DNA from 4 places in the Paenibacillus sp. FSL H7-0735 genome. Region 2 is predicted to be linked to each of the others. Evidence: riboswitches for the same ligand, from Rfam matches in the RefSeq annotation. Region 2 holds a riboswitch; each other region holds the start of a gene.

Region 1 (2,203 bases), 4.3 Mb from region 2:
TTTCCAGTTTGTAAGTAACTTGATAAGTTACATTTGTTTTGTTTCCAGCTCCGTCAAGAGCCGTTACAGTAATTGCATTACTGCCTGAATTCAGAGAAGCTTTGTACTCCCCATTCGCAGGTGATAAAGTAACACCATTCAGCTTCACTTCTGGAATGATGTCACTATATACATTGTCTGTGACAGCTACTTTGAAGCTTATTTCTTTATTGGATACTTCCTGTTTATCTTGTATGCCACTTACTGTAATAACAGGGGGTTCTATGTCTAATGCATGGTTAAGCCCTACAAGTGCATGATCTACACTTATTTGAGAGCTTGCCATATTTTCGAGCACGGAATAGGCTTGATAAACTGCCGATTGTACTACTGGTCTGTCCAAAATAGTTTCTTTATTAGGGTCACTGTTAATCTCGGCGATTTCCGCAGTTAAAGCATCCTTATTGGCAAGTTGAACTGGGATTTCTCCCCAGCCACCAAGATCAGAACCATAGCCATAAGTGGTGAACTGAGTTCGAATGATATCACCGTCTTGAGGCTTATAATCGGTCATCCCAAACGGAGGAAACACATTATTTACTGCATACATCCAACCCGACATGGAAGTATAGTCAAACTGACTTAACCACTCTGGGTCTGCTTTAGTGCCGACTGTATTCCCATCAGCTGAAATCATATCTAAAATATATTGTGGAATATTGACTTCGCTTCTGCCACTATCTTTAACTTCTGATAAATAAAAACCACTATCTATATTTCCTAAATATCTATAATTCCCATCTCCTAGCGCACGTGTTATTAAAGATGCGCCATTATCGCCTTCATAAATCGGAACTTTAATAGGTTCCTTAATATACCCTTGGCCTACGGTGAATTTCTCTACGGCTACAGTTACGTACCCTTTAAGAGTAGAGCTTGCTCCATTTGCTTGAGCCGGGATAACACTTGTAGAGAATGTCGTGATAAATACAGCTACAATGAGTAACCACGCTAAAAACTTATTTTTCTTCATTTTTCCATAACCCTTCCCTTCATACCTATGATAAAAAAACAGAATAAACTTTCTTATAACCACAAAAAAACCACTCAACATAAACGTCAAGAGGTTAAGATAGTGAACCACAATACTAGCTGGCAAACACTATTCAAGCACCTCTCTATCGATCGTAGAGTTTGATGGTGTAACAGAAAAAGGCAGATATTCTGGCTCAAGTATCATCACCCTTACTGCCTTCCCAGTTTCCCAGTGGCATTTTGCAAGGACTCCTCTTTCACAGCGGCGGGACCGCGCGGGATTCACACCCGCTTTCCATTTAACCAATCTATGATTGTACTTCCGCAACATTCATAGTTGGCACCTATTTCTAATTTTAAATTTTCATGCTTCATCATATCTAATATATATGCTTTTGTCATGTTATATTTCTTTTTTGTATAACGGGCAGCTAGAGATAATCCTATTGAATAACCAATTTCTACGAGTAGGGATATTTAAATAATTTCTTTATCCAACTGTGGGGAAAATTAATTTAAATCACTAATTCTTATATGAATTTGCCACAAATTAGTAAGGTACTCGCTGAGTGAATTCTATGTTAGGGTATATTCAGAAAGCGTTTACAAAAATAACAGTGGAGGTGTTCGTGTTCATCTAACCACCAAGTACAGCGTCAAAGCCAGGTCCAAGCATCCTAAATTTATCTCACAAAGGAGAATTCAATGACTACGCGAATCCAGAAATCCTTCTTATCATTGACACTTGTCACCGCTCTTCTGCTCTCTCTGTTCTCATCCATGGCTGCAGCTGCAACTAAGGATGAGCAACAAGCTAAGGCAGCGCCAAAGAGTAAGATCCAATCCTATGTAGACGAAATGCAGCCCGGATGGAACCTCGGTAATACTTTAGATGCTACAGGTGAGGACGAAACCTCCTGGGGCAATCCTCGTGTGACCCAAGAACTTATTAAAAAGATCGCCGCTCAAGGCTATAAAAGTATTCGGATTCCTGTGACCTGGGATACTCACATGGGTGCGGCACCAGACTATACCCTAGAAAAAGCCTACCTCGACCGTGTGGAAGAAGTTGTCGGCTGGGCACTGGACGCCAAGCTTTATGTCATGATTAATGTCCATCATGATTCCTGGCTATGGGTAAGCCATATGGAAGAAAAACACGATGAAACGCTGGCGCGTTATAATGCAG
Region 2 (2,203 bases):
CAGCAAAAGGCAGACTGCGTTGGTCTGGTAGAGCTGCAAGTGCAAGCACTTGCTCCGCCACATCCTTACGGCCACGCTCAGGTAGTGCGCGGAACGCTGCAATTGCTTCACGACTAGCGGCCAGCGCTGCTTGAGAAGCTTCTCCTTTATCTGCGACGGCTGCTCCGAGCAGACTAAGCTCTTTAAGCTTCTCATCGGCAAAGGCTAACGCATTCTTAACTGTCGCCTTCAGCTTCACTTCACCTTGAACGGTGACTGGGACATGCAGCAGACTGCAAGAAGGCTGAAGAATAAGACGATCAAGCGGTACATGAACGCTGAGCTTTTCTACCAGTTGCAGCTTAGCGTCTAAATCGGAACGCCAAATGTTCCGTCCATCAATAATTCCGGCACCCAGCCATTTGTCCTTCGGCCAGCCAAGACGTTCGATGGAAGCCAGATTCGTTCCACCATCGTGCACAAAGTCAAGACCCAAGCCTTGAACAGGCAGCTCTAGCAGTGCCTCCAGCGGCTCAGCAGCTTCAAAATACGTCTGTAAAATAATATTCAAGCCCGGCACGGAGCCGGCAATGTCTGTGTATATCGAGTTAAGCAGTGTTAATTCTTCTTTACTTATGCCTGTAACAATCGCTGGCTCATCGATTTGTACCCAGCTTACCCCTTCTTGCTTCAGTTCCTGTAGCAGTTGAACATAGACTGGAACAAAACGTGCAGCAATCTTGGCGATATCTGCCGCTGCGTAACCTTTGGACAGCTTAAGGAAGGTATACAGACCTAAAAGTACCGGTTTACCTTCAATCCCTGCCTGCGATTTAGCAAAACGATAAGCCGCTAGAGGTTTGTTTTCAGTCAGGCGTGGTGTTTGTGTGCCGATCTCTGGAACGATATAGTGATAGTTCGTATTGAACCATTTGGTCATCTCGCAGGCAGTAGCCTCAGCATTACCACGGGCCATTGCAAAATAAAGATCAAGCCCGATGTCGCCGCCATCATACGCATACCGTGGAGGTACGATTCCAAACATAACAGCCGCATCCAACACATGATCATAAAATGTAAAATCATTTACCGGAATAAGCTCAATTCCTGCTTCTTGCTGGGTCTTCAAATGCTGCAGCTGGATTGCTGCCATTTCGGAGCGGAATTGCTCCTCATTTATTTTCCCCTGCCAGAATGCCTCCAGTGCCTTTTTCCATTCGCGGTTCTTTCCGATTCTCGGATATCCAAGATTGCTTACTTTTACCTTATTCGTCATTTCGATACACTCCCTCTTCAATCTCTTATTTCAAACTCCAAAACTACTTGCTTTCCTATAAAAAAGAGCGCCCTTCCCTAAAAAAGTCAAAGGGAAAGACGCCCATGATATACCCATGGTTAACGTCTAACACCTCCCTATCTTCCGTAGGTGAAGCAGTGCTGTTGAAACAGGCAGGTCTCCTGGCTAGCGGCGTCAACATCTTGAGCAGTCTTCCCAGCAGTAGTAAATTGCCAGTGACCTCTGTTGCTCGAGATTCTTCCGTTACAGTGGCGGGACCGCATCGGCTTCGAACCGAATTTCCCTATTAAGCCTACCGAATTACTATTTTCCGGTCAGCACCTGTCTCCGATATCATTCATCATTTGAGTGTCTTAATCTGATGTCATCATACGTGAAAGCCCCAGCAATCTGCAATAGATTACTGGGGCTTCTGTTATATCGATTCCTTATAACGGACTTAGAAAAATACGAAATATACTACAGCAGCAAGAATTATACGGTATATAGCAAACGGTAAGAGCTTGATACGATTGATCAGTTTTAAGAAGAAACGCATCGATAACAGCGCAAATAGGAAGGCACTAATAAAGCCTGCAATAAAAAACGGCAGCGCGTCCATGGTGAAATATTGCCAGTTCTTCATCAGTGACAACAGACTGGCACCTGCCATGATGGGTACTGCCATAATAAACGTAAAATCAGCAGCGGCACGATGGCTCATCCCGAGGATTACGCCACCAGAAATCGTCGAGCCCGAGCGTGAAAATCCAGGCCATAACGAAAAACACTGTACAAGACCTACACCAAGTGCCTGTTTGTATGTAATCTGATCTACACTCTCAGTTCTGATCTTCTTCGGCCCAAACAGATCCGCAATAATCATTAATATAGCCCCGATCACTAGACCAATTAACACCGTTGAGGTAGAGAATAAATGCTCATCAA
Region 3 (2,203 bases), 4.1 Mb from region 2:
CACGGCTATGGGTGAAGCTACCATCAGCTAGACGATAGCTAAGCAGGTTCTCCATTAGATCCACTTTGTTTTTGGTGTATTCTAATCCACTAGGATCAACTCCGAAGGATGTGAGTCCAAGGATTGCTTGTGCGCTACTTTCAGCACTGTCACCGTAACCCCCATGGCTATCTTGAGCTGCAGATAACCAAGCTACGGCTTGTAGCCCTGCTAAGTAGGCTTCGGGATTATTTTTATGTGCCGCCAGAGCCGTCAAGGTTATCGCTGTCATATCAGGCTCACTTGCGCCTGAAGTTAATGCAAAGCCCCCATCCGGATTCTGTTTGGAGAGAATCTCCGTAAGGAGCTTATCCGCCGTCCATTTCGCGTCACTTGGGATATTATATTTACCAGAATCCAGCGCAAGTAAAGCATATACCGGATTATTTAGCGTCTGTTCACTGAGCTTGCTGTTATTATAAATTTTCTCAATCAGATTATAGCCAGGAGTCGTTCCGTTACCAGCAAAGCTAGTAGGATCTGCACCAATCGCTCTCACTGCGAGCACGATTCGAGCATAATCGGTTACATTGGCGAAATTGCCAGCTGCATCCTTTACTTTTTTCTCAAGCTCTGAATGGTAACTGGCTGGCAGCTTATATCCTGCTTGCGCTAATCCAATAGCTTGCCAATCCGATTGCACGCCACCTTTCAAGAGATATTCTGCAGCCGCATAAGTCGCATCCGCAACATTAATCCGCTCCGCAGCAGTTGCTTCCAGACCGGAGCCAGCGCTCGCTTCTGCAAATATTTGTCCTGCCGGAGCAAGAGATGTTCCTAGAATTGAAATGACCATGAATAAGGCCAGCCCAAGTGCTACAAACTTGGAAGACATGATTTTCTTCATTGTTTAACCTCTTTCTGTATAAGAATGGGTACTGCTGGGAATAAGACGCATAACATAAAGACCGCCCCTTTGGAGGGCGGTCAGGGAAGATTACAAATCGAGGCTGAGGCGCTTGCTTCCTGCCAACAGTCCATCTGTATATGTTCCACATTCTTACCCCACGAAGAATAGAAACGCTCACGAAAAAGGCAGGTCTCCTGGCTGATGCTTCATCGCTGTTCTTCACCTTCCCACCCTACCTTCGGGGCAGTGGCTTATAGAAGAAAAACTCCGCACATACAGTGGCGGGACCGCGCCGGACTCTTGCACCGGACTTCCCTTTTAAGCAGACGACTAGATTGATAGAGTCTGCACCTTTTCCAGTATGTAGTATCTTATTTTGACATCCATAATCATATCTATTAATACATAGCATGTCTATAGAAAAGCTTAGTATGGGCAGCAAAAAAATGAACAGCAATACACCACCTGCCGGTAGGTATTGCTGTTCAGAAAGCTTGTTATTCGGCTGTTCCTTCCGGACTTGCAGTTGAGGAGGGTTCAGCACTTGAATCAGAAGCTGGTGGAATATTAGGGTCGGGATCTACGATCAATGTAAATCTTCCGGCCTTGATCATACTTTTCTCTAGAATTGTCGCTCCAGGCTCCAATGTAACCTCAACCTGATAGGATGGTTGTTCACCTTCAGTCACAGCTGTTGCGGAAGGCAACCCAGTGCTGTCCTCAGTATCAGAGGAAGGCGTAGGAGACGGAGAAGCATCAGCTACTGCGTTAGGAGCATCTGCACCTTCTGCTGTTCCTCCAGTAGTGCCAGCGGCATCTGAATCGTCAGCGGCGTTTCCCTCATCCGTCCCATCCGTTGACGGCACTGGACAAGTGCCATTCGTAGCAGCGACCTTAAAGCTTTTATCTATCTCTGTAGACGAAGACATTAAACTAATCTCAGTCGGTTGAAACTGCACACAGTCATCTGCACTTGCGAAGGTGAACACCAATATGCTGCTCCCCTTATCTCCTTCGTCGCTCTGATCCTTCAAGTATACTGAAGCCGGAGGCAGCTCATTACCTGCACTCTGAACAGGGGTCGGCTCAGGGCTTGTCCCCGGCAGAGCAGTCTTCGTATCATCCGGGCGTAGCATACTGAATACGATAATTGCAATAATCACCAGAATACCCGTAATGGAGCCGGAGATTAAGAGTCGAAATCGGCTGCGGCTGATCCAGCGCGCCAGCGGGGAAGCCAGTTGGGAGCGGGCTTCATTGTACACATTTTGCAGAGCAGGCCGAGCTGCCGCGACATAGTTCTTTCGGAATTCC
Region 4 (2,203 bases), 4.6 Mb from region 2:
ACCTGTAGCTTACGCTCCACAGACTCTAACTTTCCACGGCTAGTGGAGGGTTTATCGCGGCGGTCGTCTATTTTAAGTGAGGTAGAGACACGTTCTGCACCTGCGGCAAAAGGAGACTCATGCAAAGCTTCTACCGCGGCAAAAATGCGTTGCAGAGGCCCTTCGATGATCGTCCCCATGGACGTAAGTTCATATGTAATCCCTTCTACTGTCTTCAGCACCCGCTGCATATCCGCAACATAGCTGCTAAGACTGGTACTGCCTGTTCCAATTGGAATAACTGTAACTTCAGCAATAGGCATGAGAATACCTCCTCGAAATTTTATAGTACCTATCTTCTTCCATTGTAACAATTCCACCGCTCTGTCACAAACTAAGCAAGATTATCCTCCCTTATCTCTTCTATTTCTTCTGATTACTCCAAAATATGACTTTGGGCTAAGAGTATTTTCTCATGCGCAAATTCTAGGGTCATCTGCACTATATTTATGGACTCTTTGTGGCATCTTTTCGGACAATTTATGAATCATTTCGCATCTCCCTGTGGATCAATTGTGGATTACTTATGGACAGCCTGTGGATCATTTGTGGAGTACTTTTAAAGAACCCGCTCCCCGCGCGGGTTTTCTAAAAAACTGTTTACAAACACAACATCTTGGGTTATTTTTATCTAACGACAACAAAATATAGTGGAGACAGGCGCTTTGATCCTTAACCGGATTTAGAGCTTAATAGGGAAGCGCGGTGAGAATCCGCTGCGGTCCCGCCACTGTAACCGGATGGCCTTCTTAAGCTTCTGGGAAGCTTGAGAATCCACATCTCCCGGCAGATGCCACTGAGGGTTAGGAACACCCTTGGGAAGGCGCCGAGAGATCCCACGGAAGCCAGGAGACCTACCTGTTTCGACGACACCAACTATTGATGCCTGCGAGGAACAGGGATGGTGTCCGCATGCGGTCATCTACGTAGAGACCTCTGCAAATATCCGTGTGGATATTTACATAACGCATCGGGCATTTTCTGCCATCCTCGGGTAGGGGATGCTTTTTTTATGTAATCAGAACAAATATACGACTGCTTATGGCAGTCCAACTTCCTATGGATATATGGATTTGATGATAGATGTTTTTCTTTTATACTGAGAGGAGAGCTGTACAATGACGTTGTTGGAGAGACAATTTAATGGAGTAGAAAATGCACGGGAAGTTCTTTTAGAAGAGCTCATTGATTTAGGCCGGGATATTATCGACAGTCGGGATATGGACCTATTGCGCGAGAATGCCAATTTGAATGGAGAGAGTTTCTCCGGTAAAATGAGCAAGTTCGGCAGTGAATATTCAAAATGGTACGCCCGCAATTTTACGATGCCGCCGCAGCTAGTGCAGGCTATTGATGACAATGTCGTCTATGTGCATGATCTGGATCAATACGCGATTGGAACGACGAACTGTATTTTTATCCCGTTTGATAAACTTCTCCGTGAAGGTTTCAATACCGGCAACGGCAGCGTTCGTCCTCCGAACTCAATAATGACTGCTATGTCTCTGGTAGCGATTATTTTCCAATCCCAGCAAAATGCTCAATATGGTGGTGTATCCGCCAATAAACTCGACTATGATCTGGCACCTTATGTAACCAAATCCTTCGCCAAGCTGTTCCGCAAGGGTCTGGATTATTTTGAAGAAGGACAAGCTGATGAATCTTTGGGCGAGATTACGATGAGCCGGACCGATCTGGCGGAGTTATATCCAAGAGCGTTCCGTTTTGCACTAAAGGAAACCGAAATCGAAACCCTGCAAGCGGCTGAAAGTATGGTACATAATCTGAATACCATGTCCAGCCGATCCGGTGGACAAATACCGTTTACCAGCATCAACTACGGTACTTGTACTTCACCAGAAGGTCAGCTTGTGATCAGTTCTCTGCTAACAGCAACTATGAACGGACTTGGCAGCGGAGAAACACCAGTGTTCCCGATTCAAATCTTCAAATGCAAGCAAGGAATCAATCAACAACAAGGCGATCCTAACTATGAACTGTTCCTAAAAGCGGCTGAATGTTCTGCGCGCAGACTATATCCAAACTTCGCTAATCTGGACGCTCCGCTCAACTTGCAGTATTATGATCCAAGTGATCCTGATACGGAGTTCGCTACAATGGGCTGCCGAACCCGAGTGCTCGGTGACCGTTTTGGTCGTAATCA

What was found. Region 2 has a riboswitch for cobalamin ahead of metE (5-methyltetrahydropteroyltriglutamate--homocysteine S-methyltransferase). Riboswitches for the same ligand answer to the same signal wherever they lie in the genome.
Region 1: it holds a riboswitch for cobalamin, as region 2 does, so the genes downstream of both, NSS82_RS04130 (S-layer homology domain-containing protein) here and metE (5-methyltetrahydropteroyltriglutamate--homocysteine S-methyltransferase) in region 2, are expected to answer to the same signal.
Region 3: it holds a riboswitch for cobalamin, as region 2 does, so the genes downstream of both, NSS82_RS04795 (DUF4430 domain-containing protein) here and metE (5-methyltetrahydropteroyltriglutamate--homocysteine S-methyltransferase) in region 2, are expected to answer to the same signal.
Region 4: it holds a riboswitch for cobalamin, as region 2 does, so the genes downstream of both, NSS82_RS02655 (anaerobic ribonucleoside triphosphate reductase) here and metE (5-methyltetrahydropteroyltriglutamate--homocysteine S-methyltransferase) in region 2, are expected to answer to the same signal.

What each region holds. Positions count from the first base shown of each region.
Region 1 is NZ_JBBOZH010000001.1:933,281-935,483, reverse strand. It holds gene NSS82_RS04130 (S-layer homology domain-containing protein) at 1-1,012, opposite strand, end outside; cobalamin riboswitch at 1,177-1,377, opposite strand; gene NSS82_RS04125 (cellulase family glycosylhydrolase) at 1,720-2,203, shown strand, end outside.
Region 2 is NZ_JBBOZH010000001.1:5,223,504-5,225,706, forward strand. It holds gene metE (5-methyltetrahydropteroyltriglutamate--homocysteine S-methyltransferase) at 1-1,255, opposite strand, end outside; cobalamin riboswitch at 1,411-1,616, opposite strand; gene NSS82_RS23815 (undecaprenyl-diphosphate phosphatase) at 1,716-2,203, opposite strand, start outside.
Region 3 is NZ_JBBOZH010000001.1:1,101,247-1,103,449, reverse strand. It holds gene NSS82_RS04795 (DUF4430 domain-containing protein) at 1-886, opposite strand, end outside; cobalamin riboswitch at 1,057-1,259, opposite strand; gene NSS82_RS04790 (GAP1-N2 domain-containing protein) at 1,387-2,203, opposite strand, start outside.
Region 4 is NZ_JBBOZH010000001.1:595,749-597,951, reverse strand. It holds gene NSS82_RS02660 (MTH1187 family thiamine-binding protein) at 1-302, opposite strand, end outside; cobalamin riboswitch at 681-915, shown strand; gene NSS82_RS02655 (anaerobic ribonucleoside triphosphate reductase) at 1,158-2,203, shown strand, end outside.